Regions from separate parts of the Allobosea sp. NPDC055332 genome, predicted to be linked through region 3. Evidence: predicted binding sites of a transcription regulator. Region 3 holds the regulator's gene; each other region holds the start of a gene.
The links. Region 3 encodes LexA, which represses DNA repair genes until DNA is damaged. Its sites were predicted from a motif close to TGTTCNNNNTGTGTTCNG; they were not measured.

Region 1 (3,472 bases), on a different contig from region 3:
GGCGTCGGGAAGGGCCGGCGATAGGCCTCCATCTCCTCCGGCGTCATCTGGCGCAGCACAGAGCCCGGCAGGATGCGCTCGATGAAAATGTTGTCGTCGAGGATCAGCTTTTCGCCCTGACCGGGCGTGCGGAAGGCCTTGAACAGCTCGCGCGCCTGCGGGCGTTGGTGGAAGCTGTCCCAGTCGGCGAAGGGCCGGATGAATTCCATGAAGGCGAGGCCGAGCATGCTTTGCGGCCGGCGGGAAGCATGGTGGAAGGCAAGCGCCGTGCCCCAGTCCTGCGCGAGGATGACGAGGCGATCGAGCCCGAGCGCCGCGAGGAAGGCGTCGAGATAGCGGACCTGGTCGGCGAAGCGATAGGCGATCTCGGGCTTGCCGGACTGGCCGTAGCCGATCAGGTCGGGCGCGATGCAGCGCGCGACCGGCGCGATCCGCGGGATGATGTCGCGCCAGATATGGGACGAGGTCGGGTTGCCGTGCAGCAGCAGCACGGTCGGCCCCTGCGTGCCCGCCTCGACATAGGACATGGTCGAGTCGAGGACCGGGATCTTGCGGCGGGTCGCGATGATCGGCGCTTGAGTATCGTTGGTCATCACGAGGCTTTTCCGAACAGGAGGGGGAAGATGATGGTCTTGAAGCGGTCGAGCGGGGCGGGATCGCGCTCGACCTTCATGCGCAGCATTGCGCCCTGCCAGGAGGCGAGCAGGACATCGGCGAGGTCGTCGGCACTGAAGGCGCTTGAGATCTCGCCGCTCGCTTGCCCCTGCGCGATGCAGGCGGCGAAGGGTTGACGCCAGCGCGCGAAGATGTCGGCGAGTTTTTCACGCAGCGGCTCGCTGGTCGGTGCGGTCTCAAGGCTGAAATTGCCGACCATGCAGCCGCGGGCCCAATCGGCCTCCTCGAGCTTGCCGGTGATCAGGTCGAGATAGCCCCGTAGGCGGGCGGTGGATGGCAGGCCGTCATCGGCGAGTGCCTCGTCGACCAGACCGCAGACATAGGCGAAATAGCGCTCCAGCACCTCGCCGGCGAAGTCCTCCTTCGAGGCGAAGTGGTTGGTGAAGGAGCCGGGACTGGCGCCGGCGGCGGCGACGATCTCGCGGACGCCGGTGGCGGCGTAGCCGTTCTGCCAGAACAGGTCATGGCCGGCGGTGATCAGGTTGGGGCGAAGGGATGGCTTGCTCATGGCGATATCAATACGTACGTACGTATTATTGTCAAGTGACCGGAGAGCGGCGCCGTCGAGTCTCTTTCCGTGCGTCGCCCCTCGTTCTGTCGCCATGACGACCTACATGAGCGAAAGCGGCCCTCGCGCGCGCAAGTCGGCGAAGGATGGACAATGAAGGCGATTCAAAATCTTGTGGTTTTTGAATCGCTTGCCGCAATATCTCGCCGTGAACGAAACCTGATTCTGCGGGAGTCAGCGATTCGGCCTCGCTTCGTTCCGGACTCGTTCTGTTCACGGATCGGGTTGCCTTCGGGCGGCTCATCCCGGTAGGGCTGGCCCGGCGTTTCGCCGCGCAGGCTGCAGGAAAGCTCCAGCGTCTTGATCCAACCCCGCTCCCTTCCGCCTTCGCTCCGCGCCCGCGGCGTCACGGCGGTGCTCGGACCGACCAATACCGGCAAGACCCATCTCGCCATCGAGCGGATGGTCGCGCATCCCACGGGTATGATCGGCCTGCCGCTGCGCCTGCTGGCGCGAGAGGTTTATCAGCGCGTCGTCGACAAGGTCGGGCCGCAGGCGGTCGCGCTCATCACCGGCGAGGAGAAGATCAAGCCGGAGCGGCCTAGCTTCTGGGTCTGCACTGTCGAGGCGATGCCGCGCGACCTTGCGGTCGATTTCGTCGCGATCGACGAGATCCAGCTCGCCGCCGATCTCGATCGCGGCCATGTCTTCGCCGACCGTTTGCTCAATCATCGCGGCCGTGAGGAGACGATGCTGATCGGCGCCGGCACGATGAAGCCGCTGGTCGAGCAGCTCATCCCCGGCGTCAACGTCGTCTCGCGGCCGCGCCTGTCGAACCTCTCCTTCGCCGGTGACCGCAAGATCACCCGCCTGCCGCGACGCTCGGCGATCGTCGCCTTCTCGGCCGAGGAGGTCTACGCCATTGCTGAGCTGATTCGGCGGCAAAAGGGCGGAGCGGCGGTGGTGCTCGGTGCGCTGTCGCCACGCACGCGCAATTCCCAGGTCGAGATCTACCAGTCGGGCGATGTCGATTATCTCGTCGCCACCGACGCGATCGGCATGGGGCTCAATCTCGATGTCGACCACATCGCCTTCGCCGGCGACAGCAAGTTCGACGGTCATCATTATCGCAAGCTCAACCCGGCCGAATTCGGCCAGATCGCCGGCCGGGCTGGGCGGCATCTGCGCGACGGCACCTTCGGCACGACCGGCCGCGCCCCGCCCTTCGAGCAGGAGCTGGTCGAGGCGATCGAGGATCATCGCTTCGAATCGGTCAGGCAGGTGCAGTGGCGCAACTCCGATCTCGACCTGCGCTCGATCCCCGGCCTGCTCGACAGCCTCAACGTCCAGCCGCAGGAACAGGGGCTGACCCGCGCCCTGATCGCCGAGGACATGACGACGCTGGAGATCCTGGCCCGCGATCAGGATGTGGTGCGGCTGGCGCAGGGCAAGCCGGCGGTGTCGCGGCTCTGGGAGGTCTGCGGCCTGCCGGACTACCGCAAGATCGCGCCGATGCAGCATGCCGAATTGGCAACGATGCTCTATCTTCGATTGATGCGCCATGGCCGGCTCGATCCGGACTGGTATGCCGCCCAACTCGCTGCGCTTGACCGGGTCGACGGCGAGATCGATACCCTCTCGGCGCGCATTGCCCAGGTCCGGACCTGGACCTATGTCGCGAACCGTCCGGACTGGCTGCCTGATCCTGAGCATTGGCAGGGGGTGGCTCGTCTTGTAGAGGACAGGCTGTCGGACGCTTTGCACGAACGGCTCGCCAGCCGTTTTGTCGATCGGCGCACGAGCGTGTTGATGCGTCGCCTGCGGGAGAATGCGATGTTGGAGGCCGAAGTCACCGCGACCGGCGATGTCCTGGTCGAGGGTCAGCATGTCGGATTGCTGCAAGGCTTCCGTTTCACGGCTGACCCGAAGGCGGGTGGTCCGGAAGCGAAGGCACTGAACGCGGCGGCGCTGAAAGCGCTGGCCGGCGAGCTGGAGGCGCGCGCCTCGCGCGTCGTGCTGGCAGGCGACGAGGCCTTCGTGCTGTCGCATGACGGGCTGGTCCGCTGGATCGGCGAGCCCGTCGCGCGCCTGACCGCCGGCGAGAAGGTGCTGGAGCCGCGCCTGCGCCTGATGGTCGACGATCATCTGCCGGCTCCGGCCCGCGAGCAGATCGAGACGAGGCTTGCCGCTTGGCTGAAACATCACGTCACCAAACTGCTCGGCCCGCTCCAGATCCTGGAGAATGCCGAGAGCGTCACTGGCATCGCCCGCGGCATCGCCTACCAGGCG
Region 2 (3,472 bases), on a different contig from region 3:
CTGCGCTGCCTGATCGATCCGCGAGCGATAGGACAGCGCCTCGGCGAGATGGATGCGCCCGAGTTGATCTTCGCCGTCGAGATCGGCGAGCGTGCGGGCGACCTTGAGCACACGATGATAGCCGCGCGCCGTCAGCCGCATCGCCTCGGCGGCACTGCGCAGGAGCGCTAGCCCGGCTGCATCCGGCCGCGCCACCTCGTCGAGCAATGCGGATGGGCAGCGGGCATTGGTCGTGCCGCCCGGCAGGCCGAGTGCCGCATAACGCGCCGATTGACGGGTACGGGCCGCAGCGACACGCGCGGCGACCTCAACCGAGCCCTCTGCCGCGGCCGGCAGGATGAGGTCGGCCGCCGTCAGCGCCGGCACGTCGATGGTGATGTCGATCCGGTCGAGCATCGGGCCGGAGATCCTGGCCTGATAGCCCGCCATGCAGCGCTCGTTCGGCTGGCGGCGGCAGGCATAGCCCGGCTCCGTCGCCTTGCCGCAGCGGCACGGGTTCATCGCGGCGATGAGCTGGAACTTCGCGGGATAGACGGTGCGATGATTGGCGCGCGAGATCAGCACCTCGCCGGTCTCCATCGGCTGGCGCAGTGCATCGAGAGCCTGCGCCTGGAACTCCGGCAACTCGTCGAGGAAGAGCACGCCGTGATGGGCGAGCGAGATCTCGCCCGGCTTCGCCTGCAGGCCGCCGCCGACCAGCGCCGCCATCGAGGCCGAATGATGCGGCGCGCGGAAAGGGCGCCGGTCGGTCAGTTCGCCGTCGGCGAGATGACCGGCGACCGAGAGCACCATCGAGACTTCCAGCAGCTCGCGCGGGTCGAGCGGCGGCAGGATCGAGGGTAGACGACTCGCCAGCATCGATTTTCCGGCGCCGGGCGGCCCGTTCATCAGGAGGTTGTGGCCACCGGCGGCGGCGATCTCGAGCACCCGCTTGGCACTCTCCTGGCCCTTGATGTCGCGCAGATCCGGCAGCGGCCCGCTCTGGCGGGCAACGGCGGGCTCGGGCCGCGCCATCACCTGCGTACCCTTGAAATGGTTGGCGAGCTGGATCAGCGAGCGGGGCGCGAGGATGTCGAGATCACGTGCCGCCCAGGCTGCTTCCGGTCCGCTCGCCGCCGGGCAGATCAGCCCCTGCCCTCGGCCATAGGCCGCGATCGCTGCCGGCAGCACGCCTGCGACCGGCGTGATCGAGCCGTCGAGGGCGAGCTCGCCGAGCACGGTGTAGCCGGCGAGCGCGTCGGCCGGGATCGCGCCGATCGCCGCCATCACGCCGAGCGCGATCGGCAGGTCATAATGGCTGCCTTCCTTGGGCAGGTCGGCTGGGGCGAGGTTGACGGTGATGCGCTTGGCCGGCAACGCCAGCCCGGAGGCGATCAGCGCGGCGCGGACCCGTTCCTTGCTCTCGCCGACCGCCTTGTCGGGCAAGCCGACCAGGATAAAGGCGACGCCACCCGGCGTGACCTGGACCTGGACGTCGACGGCGCGCGCCTCGATGCCCTCGAACGCTACCGTCGCGACCCGCGTCACCATGCAAGCGCACCCCAACCCCGCGTGCTGACGCTAACGGAAGCGCGTCAGGGTTGCAAGAACATATCAGGAACTTTCATAGGAGATAATGAAACTGGTGGGCTGCCTTTGATGGCGCCGAATCGGCGCCGTTGTCGCCCGTGCTCGGGCGCGAGACGCTTCACCGTCGCGTGACGATGCCGATCTGAGGCTTGGGCGCCGCGCCGAGCCAAAGCAGCAGGAAACCCAGCAGCAACCCGGCCGCGGCTGTCGGCACCTGCAGCACATGGACCAGCACCGGATCCCAGAGCATGGGATGGAGATTGCGCTCGACGGCGGGCTGCAACAGTCGGAAGCGCTCGCCGAAGACGGTCAGCAAGGTCTCGCCGAGCGGTGTAAAGCGCAGGAACGAATTGGCGATCGAGCGCGCCCCGTCGGTGAGCAGCGCGACGAAGCCGCCCGCGACAAGGAGATAACCCAGCATCCTGACGAGAAAGCGCAATTCGTCCCCCGATCTCCGCGACGACCGGCCCGACGCGGCCCTTTTGAGCCGCCTCACGCCGAGGAACCCGGATGTGTCCCCTGCCCTCCGATATTGCAACGACAAAGGACAATTGCGTGCAACCCTGTGCGGCTTCGGCTTTAGGCCTTGAAAGTCGCGCGCATGGACGCCATAAGCAGCGCGCCGGACAGGTGGCCGAGTGGTTGAAGGCGCACGCCTGGAAAGTGTGTATACGGGAAACCGTATCGCGGGTTCGAATCCCGCCCTGTCCGCCAGCTAGCTTCCTAGCTTCAGCCCTCAGCGCAGAACCGCTCGAAATGGCCGGTGCTTTCGGGTCTTGGACGCGTTGCGCCGTTCTCCGTTTCGCGCCGGCCGAGAAAATCTTTGCGTCCTGAGGGCTGATTCTCGGCTCAGCCTTGCGTTACTGCGGTTCCCCGCGACAACCGCAGTGGTCGAGTTTTCGTCGCGAATTGGCCCATAGCCGACTCCTCCAACGTCCGGTCCTGGCGCATTTGAGCTGCCTGTCCCGTGGTGACCAAGGCTCCAAATCAATCCGTGAAGACGACCGCCTTCTTGCCGTTAAGCAAGACGCGATCCTCCAGATGATAGCGCACCGCCCGCGCCAGCACGCGCCGCTCGATGTCGCGGCCCTTGCGGACGAGATCGTCCGGCGTGTCGCGATGGCTGATGCGCTCGACGTCCTGCTCGATGATCGGCCCTTCGTCGAGATCGGAGGTGACGTAATGCGCGGTCGCGCCGATCAGCTTCACCCCGCGCTCATGCGCCTGGTGATAGGGCTTGGCGCCCTTGAAGCCGGGCAGGAACGAGTGGTGGATGTTGATGCAGCGGCCCGCCAGCTTGGCGGACAGGCCGTCGGACAGGACCTGCATATAGCGGGCGAGCACGACGAGATCGCTGCCGGTCTCCTGGATCAGGCGCCAGAGCTCGGCCTCCTGCTCCATCTTGGTCTGCCGGTTGACCGGCATGTGATGGAAGGGCAGATCACCGAGATCGGTCGAGGCGATGTGCTCGCGGGCATGGTTCGAGACGATCCCCGTGATCTCCATCGGCAGTTCGCCGATGCGCCAGCGATAGATCAGGTCGGCCAGGCAATGGTCAAATTTCGAGACCAGCAGCAGGACGCGCTTGCGGGCAGCGGCATCGCGCAGCGAGACGCTCATCTTGAAGCGCGCCGCCAACTCGTCGACGAGGCTACGGATCTCGGCGGCGCTGCGGGCACCCTCCAGCCGGTCGAACACCACCCGCATGAAGAAGCGGCCGGTTTCGAGGTCGTCGAATTGCTGCGCGTCGCGGATGTTGCAGCCGGCTTTGGCGAGCAGGGTCGAGACGGCGGCGACGATGCCCGGCCGGTCAGGGCAGGACAGAGCAAGGATCATCGGAGAATCGGACATGTGACGGATCGGCCCGCTTGCGCGGGTCCCTGAACAATGAGGATCGGGAAAG
Region 3 (3,472 bases):
TCTTGCCCTGTCCGCGATCATCGTGCTGCTGCGCGAGCCGGAAGCGCTGCTCGGCCCGAGCTTCCAGATGTCGTTCGGGGCGGTGACGGCGCTGATCGCCTTCGCCGAGCGCTGGCAGGAGCGTCCGCCCGATGCGGCCGCAACCTCCTGGCCCTGGCCGCTGCGGCCGCTCTGGCTTTCGGCCGTCGGCATCCTGTCCACGACCATGGTCGCGACCGCGGCGACGGCGCCCTATGGCGTCTATCATTTCCAGACTTTCAATCCGTTCGGCCTGCTCGGCAATGCATTGGCGCTGCCTTTCGTCTCGCTGATCGTGATGCCGGCCGCTGTCTTCGGCGTGCTCGCCTATCCGTTCGGGCTGGACTGGCCGGCCTGGGCGCTGATGGGCTGGGCCTCCGGCCTCGTGCTCCAGCTTGCTCATTGGGTGGCTGGCATCGACCGCTCGACCGTCGTGCTGCCGGCGTTCGGCTCGCTCGCCCTGATCCTGTTCTCGCTGTCGCTGCTCTGGCTGACCTTGTGGACGACGGCGCTACGTTTCCTTGCTGCGGTGCCTCTGGTCGGTGGGCTCGCACTGGCCTCGGCTCCGTCGCGACCGGACATCATGATCGAGCGCGACGGCTCGGGCGTATTGGTCCGCGGGCCGGATGGGAAGATGGTGCTGGCCGGCAAGCCGAGCCGTTTCGTGCTGACGCAATGGCTGCATGCCGACGGCGATTCACGCTCGCCCGATGATGCGGCGCTCCGCAACGGCGCCGCCTGCGACGCGCGCGGCTGCGTCATCCGCCTGCCGGATGGTCGCAGCGTCGCCTATACGCGCGATCGCATCGCCCTGGTCGAGGACTGCCAGCGCGCCGATCTTGTGGTGACCTCGCTCTATTGGACGGCACCTTGCGCCGCCCGCCTGATCGATCGCAGCGCGCTCATCCGTGACGGCGCGACCGCCTATCACGCGGCCCGTGAGGGCTGGCGCGCCTATACGGCCGACGAGGTCACGCATCTTCGTCCCTGGACCAGGGCGCGACCGGAACCGAGGCCGGCGCCCGAGGCTGCTCCTGCTCCTGCTCCTGCTCCAACGCCGGCAACTACGGAGCCGGCGCAGGATCCGGACATGCTTCAGTAGCGCCGCATCAGATTGACGAGCCGGCCCTGGATCTTGACCCGGTCGGGCCCGAGCACGCGTGTCTCATAGGCCGGGTTGGCGGCCTCGAGCGCGATCGAGGAGCCGCGCTTGCGCAAGCGCTTCAGCGTCGCCTCCTCGTCGTCGATCAAGGCGACGATGATGTCGCCGGTATTGGCGGTGTCCTGCTTGCGGATGACGACGGTGTCGCCGTCGAGGATGCCGGCCTCGATCATCGAGTCGCCGCGGACCTCGAGGGCGTAATGCTCGCCGCCACCGAGCATGTCGGCCGGCATCGAGACGCTGTGGCTGCGATCCTGGATCGCCGAGATCGGCGTACCGGCGGCGATACGGCCCATGACCGGGATCGAGACGGTGGAACGCCCGCTCTCCTCGGCGGCTGGCGGCCGCGGCTTCGTCAGGTTGGCGGCCGGTGCCGGGGCAGGCGGGGTCTGGCCGAGCCCGCCCTGAACGACCGAGGGGCTGAAGCGGCCACGCTGCGCCTGCGGTCCGCCGATCCCGTCAGGCATCTTGATGACTTCGAGGGCGCGCGCCCGGTTCGGAAGCCGGCGAATGAAGCCGCGTTCCTCCAGCGCCATGATCAAGCGGTGGATGCCGGATTTGGAGCGCAGGTCGAGCGCGTCCTTCATTTCGTCGAACGAGGGCGGTACGCCGGATTCGCGCAGGCGTTCATGGATGAAGCGAAGCAGTTCGAACTGTTTGCGTGTCAGCATGATCGCGCCGTCCGCCTCTCGGGCTAGAATCGAAACAAAGCACGAACACCATACTCGTTCGCCTTGTGTTCCGCAAGGCGCATCCTGCCGCAAGGTGAACGGATCAGCGCAGCCGGATGATGCGGCAGGGATCGCCCGCCTTGGCTGGCTCGGCGAAAGCCGGGCGGATCACCAGCGCCTCGGCCCGTGACAGGTTCGCCAGCATCGAGGAATCTTGCTTGGCGAAGGGCCGAACGCGCCGCTCGCCGTCAACCAGCTCAATAGTGGCGCGCAGATAGTCCTGGCGTTCGTCATTGGCCGGCAGGTCGCTGGCGAGGATGGCCGGCTCGCTACGATCGCGCTCGGGATCGTCGATGCCGAGCAGGGCCTCGACCAGCGGCATCGCGAAGAGGTGCCCGCAGACGATCGAGGAGACCGGGTTGCCGGGCAGGCCGAGCGCGACCATGGGCCCGAGCCGCCCCATCATCATCGGTTTGCCGGGGCGCATCGCGATCTTCCAGAACCCAAGTTCCATGCCCTGCGCCTTCAGCGCCGCCTGGACGAGGTCGTGCTCGCCGACCGAGGCGCCGCCGAGGGTGATCAGGACGTCGGCACCGGCTTCGCGTGCTGCCTCGATCTTGGCGGCGAGATCGGGATGATCGTCGCGGGCGATGCCGAGGTCGAGCGCCGTGCCGCCGGCCTGCTCGACCAGAGCGGCAAGGGCGAAGCTGTTCGAGGCGACGATCTGGTCGGGCCCGACGGGTTCGCCCGGCAGGACGAGCTCGTCGCCAGTGGCGAGGATCGCGACCCGCGGCTTGCGGCGGACCGAAAGCGTCGGATGCCCTGCGGCAGCGGCGAGACCAAGCGCTGCGCTGTCGAGCCGGCGGCCGGCTTTCAGCAAGATCTCACCGGTTCTGAAGTCGAGTCCCGCCAGGCGGACGAACTGGCCCTGATCGGCAGGTTTGGTGACGCGGATCACCGGGCTGCCGACGCCTTCGGCATGCTCCTGGATCAGGATCGTATCCGCGCCTTCAGGCAATGGTGCTCCGGTAAAAATCCGTACTGCCTCGCCAAGCGAAACTTTGCCGGAAAAGCGGCGACCAGCGGCGGACTCGCCGACAACGCGGAGCTGGGCGCCGCGCGCCAAATCCTCGACGCGTACGGCGTAGCCGTCCATGGCCGAATTGGCGAAAGGCGGCTGGGTCCTGAGCGCGGCGACGTCTTCAACCAGCACGCGGCCGGCGCACTGCGCCAGCGGCAGCGTCTCGGCTTGTGTCGGGCCGGGCACGCTGTCGAGCAGTGCTTTCAGCGCGACGGGAACGGGGGTGAGGCTCATGCCGATGGCCCTGCGAGCTCGTAGGTTCCGGACTTGCCGCCGGATTTATGCACGAGACGGATGCCTTCGATATGCATGGCGCGATCAACCGCCTTCACCATGTCGTAGACGGTGAGGCAGGCGACGCTGACGGCGGTCAGCGCCTCCATCTCGACGCCGGTCTTGCCGGTGAGCTTGACCTCGGCGCGCACGCGCACGCCCGGCAGTGTCTCGTCGATCGTAAGGTCCACGGCGATCTTCGAGAGCAACAACGGGTGGCAGAGCGGGATCAGCTCATGGGCGCGCTTGGCGGCCATGATGCCGGCG
Region 4 (3,472 bases), on a different contig from region 3:
AGAGCAAGGACGAGCTCGTCGCCGCCTATCTCGAGGCCCGCGACCAGCCCAATCTCAAGCTGATGGCCGGCTGGTTCGACAAGGCCGAAGGCGGGTTGCCGCAGAAGGTCGAGGCGATCTTCCAGAACCTCGCCCGCTCGGCCCGCCATCCACGCTGGAAGGGCTGCGGCTTCCTGCGCACCGCCGCCGAGCTCGCCAATCTGCCCGGGCACCCCGCGATCAGGATCGGCGCGCGCCACAAGGCCGGCTTCGAGCGCTGGCTCGCAGGCGCCTGCGCCGAGCACGGCGCCACCGCGCCGGAGGAACTCGCCCGCCAAATCGTGCTGCTGATGGACGGCGCCTTCTCGGTCATGCTCGTCCACCGCGACCCCGCCTATGTCGAGGCTGCCGGCCGCGCCGCCGCTGCATTGGCCGCAGCTGCCAGCCCGGCTCAGCCGGTTTGATCAGCGCCCGGCGCCCTTCTATCCTGCGCCGATGACGCGCAGGCCGGTCCTCGCCTACACGCTATTGCTGACCGTGCAGACCATCTGCGCGCTGGTGATCCTCTTCCACATCCACATCGCCTTCCGCGTCCTGGTCGAGCGGATTGGCCAGCAGCAGACCTTGCCGACCGAAATCCTGGCGCAGATCTGCGTTGCGGCGCTGCTCGGCCAGTGCTGCTACTGGACACGGCTCTACCTGCTGCCAGTGCCGCAAGGCTTCCGCAGCCTGCCTCTCGGACATCTCCTGGCTTTTGCCGCCCGTCTCGGTTCGATCGTCGGCGGCGCGCTCGCCTCGATCTATTTCCTGCGCCACCTGCCGGAGCTGACGAAGCTCGCCGACGGCTTCACCCTGCTCTGGCGCTCCGGCCTGCTCCTGGCGATCGTCTTTGCGCTGTATTGCTACACGCTGGAACTGGAACGGCTCGCCGCCGCCTGGCAGGCCGATCCGAAGGATTGACGCCCCTTTATAGATCCCTGGGGCCGCGGCCCTCGTCAGGCGCCCCGGCGCGCGAACCAGAGCTTCAGGCTGCGCAAACGCTCGCGCATCGCCCGCACTAGCGCGACCGCCCGTTGCCAGGCGGCGCTTGCCTTGATTCGGCCGATCACCACCTGCCGGATCATGTCGATCCAACCCATGATCCGCGCGAACCAGGGGATGGTGAGGAGCTGCGCCCGCCCGGCATGATAGACGCGCTCGACCAGGAGGAAGCCGGCGAGATGGCCGATCGCCGTCGTGACGATGCCGGCGGTGAACGCCCCGCGCGCCAGGAACAGCAGGCCGAGCAGCTTCAGCGGCTCGACGATGGCGAAGGGGATCGCAAGCGCGACGAGCGCGCCATAGGGCGGCAGCCGCCCGATCGCCGCTTCGAGCCGCGCCACCAGTCTGAGCGAGGCGAACCAGGCGATCAGCGGCCGGTAGAGCGGCCGCAGCATTTCGTCGAGCAGGATGGCGAGCCCGACGATGAGATCGAGCGGAATGAGAAGGAGCTTGATCAGGGCCTTGCGCATCACGCCGCAGTCTCCGGCAGCAGGCTGCTTTCACGCTGTCCTAGCACAACCGGCGCACGCCGGAACAAGAACAAAAAAAGAACTTGCGAGTGAGAACAAACCATGACCATAGTCGTTTCCATGGCGCGGATTGAGATGTGGTCGCGCCCCTGCCATAAGGAGCGCACGTCGTGAATCAGGCAAATCTCAGGCTCGTGGAAGGCTCTTCGATGGACAAGGCCAAGGCGCTCGATGCGGCGCTCTCGCAGATCGAACGGGCTTTCGGCAAGGGCTCGATCATGCGCCTGGGCAAGAACCAGCAGGCGATCGAGATCGAGACGGTCTCGACTGGCTCGCTCGGCCTCGACATCGCGCTCGGCGTCGGCGGCTTGCCGAGGGGGCGTGTCATCGAGATCTATGGACCTGAATCCTCCGGCAAGACCACGCTCGCGCTCCATACCATTGCGGAATCGCAGAAGAAGGGCGGCGTCTGCGCCTTCGTCGACGCCGAGCACGCGCTCGACCCGGTCTATGCCCGCAAGCTCGGCGTCAATCTCGACGACCTCCTGATCTCGCAGCCCGACACCGGCGAGCAGGCGCTCGAGATCACCGACACGCTGGTCCGCTCCGGCGCGATCGACGTGCTCGTTATCGACTCCGTCGCGGCGCTGACGCCGCGCGCCGAGATCGAGGGCGAGATGGGCGACAACCAGCCCGGCCTGCAGGCCCGCCTGATGAGCCAGGCGCTGCGCAAGCTCACCGCTTCGATCTCGCGCTCGAACTGCATGGTCATCTTCATCAACCAGATCCGCATGAAGATCGGTGTGATGTATGGCTCGCCGGAGACCACCACCGGCGGCAATGCGCTGAAATTCTACGCCTCGGTCCGTCTCGACATCCGCCGCGTCTCGACGCTGAAGGAGCGCGACGAGGCGACCGGCAACCAGGTCCGCGTCAAGGTCGTCAAGAACAAGGTCGCGCCACCCTTCAAGCAGGTCGAGTTCGACATCATGTTCGGCGAAGGCATCTCGAAGGCCGGCGAACTGGTCGATCTCGGCGTCAAGGCCGGCATCGTCGAGAAATCCGGCGCCTGGTTCTCCTTCGACAGCCAGCGCCTTGGCCAGGGCCGCGAGAACGCCAAGACCTTCCTCAAGGCCAATCCCGACGTCGCCGCCAAGATCGAGACGACGATCCGCCAGAATTCCGGCCTCGTTGCCGAGCGCATCCTGGAGAACGCCGACCCGACCGCCGAGGACCTCGACGAAGGCGAGGCCTGAGCCTTCAAACCGAAGCAATTGGTGATTGAACCGACGGGCGGCCTTCAGGCCGCCCGTTTCTTTTTGCCATCAGCGGCTTGCCTGCATCACGATCCTTGCAGGCCGTTTCTGGACAGGCATGAGTGCGCTGACTAGAACCCTTTCAGCCCTGCCGGCGCTTGCCGGCCCCATGCTTGAACCAGAGCCAAGATTGCGATGAGCGGCGTCAACGAGATCAGGTCGACCTTCCTCGATTACTTCAAGGCGAACGGCCACGAGGTGGTGCCGTCGAGCCCGCTCGTGCCGCGCAACGACCCGACCTTGATGTTCGCCAATTCCGGCATGGTGCAATTCAAGAACGTCTTCACCGGCCAGGAGAAGCGGCCCTATGCCCGCGCCACCACCGCGCAGAAATGCGTGCGCGCTGGCGGCAAGCACAACGATCTCGACAATGTCGGCTATACCGCCCGCCACCACACCTTCTTCGAGATGCTGGGGAACTTCTCCTTCGGCGACTATTTCAAGGAGCAGGCGATCCATCACGCCTGGACCCTGGTCACGCGCGAATTCGGCCTGCCCAAGGACAAGCTGACCGTCACGGTCTACTCCGAGGACGACGAGGCGCACACGCTCTGGAAGAAGATCGCCGGCCTGCCGGATTCGCGCATCATCCGGATCGCAACCTCCGACAATTTCTGGCGCATGGGCGATGTCGGCCCCTGTGGCCCCTGCTCCGAGATCTTCTAC

Region 1: ACWIGM_RS23940 (helicase-related protein) is a predicted target of LexA. The motif match lies at 1,438-1,455, and genes of this name have one in related genera.
Region 2: ACWIGM_RS15445 (YifB family Mg chelatase-like AAA ATPase) is a predicted target of LexA. The motif match lies at 1,585-1,602, and genes of this name have one in related genera.
Region 4: recA (recombinase RecA) is a predicted target of LexA. The motif match lies at 1,557-1,574, and genes of this name have one in related genera.

What each region holds. Positions count from the first base shown of each region.
Region 1 is NZ_JBSHMO010000004.1:497,580-501,051, forward strand. It holds gene ACWIGM_RS23930 (haloalkane dehalogenase) at 1-593, opposite strand, end outside; gene ACWIGM_RS23935 (TetR/AcrR family transcriptional regulator) at 593-1,183, opposite strand; gene ACWIGM_RS23940 (helicase-related protein) at 1,547-3,472, shown strand, end outside.
Region 2 is NZ_JBSHMO010000002.1:1,425,891-1,429,362, forward strand. It holds gene ACWIGM_RS15445 (YifB family Mg chelatase-like AAA ATPase) at 1-1,530, opposite strand, end outside; gene ACWIGM_RS15450 (hypothetical protein) at 1,688-2,008, opposite strand; tRNA gene ACWIGM_RS15455 (tRNA-Ser) at 2,194-2,283, shown strand; gene purU (formyltetrahydrofolate deformylase) at 2,557-3,420, opposite strand.
Region 3 is NZ_JBSHMO010000003.1:691,040-694,511, reverse strand. It holds gene ACWIGM_RS19615 (ComEC/Rec2 family competence protein) at 1-1,120, shown strand, start outside; gene lexA (transcriptional repressor LexA) at 1,114-1,851, opposite strand; gene ACWIGM_RS19605 (molybdopterin molybdotransferase MoeA) at 1,955-3,166, opposite strand; gene moaC (cyclic pyranopterin monophosphate synthase MoaC) at 3,163-3,472, opposite strand, start outside.
Region 4 is NZ_JBSHMO010000001.1:332,583-336,054, forward strand. It holds gene ACWIGM_RS01740 (TetR/AcrR family transcriptional regulator) at 1-443, shown strand, start outside; gene ACWIGM_RS01745 (hypothetical protein) at 475-939, shown strand; gene ACWIGM_RS01750 (hypothetical protein) at 975-1,490, opposite strand; gene recA (recombinase RecA) at 1,661-2,746, shown strand; gene alaS (alanine--tRNA ligase) at 2,942-3,472, shown strand, end outside.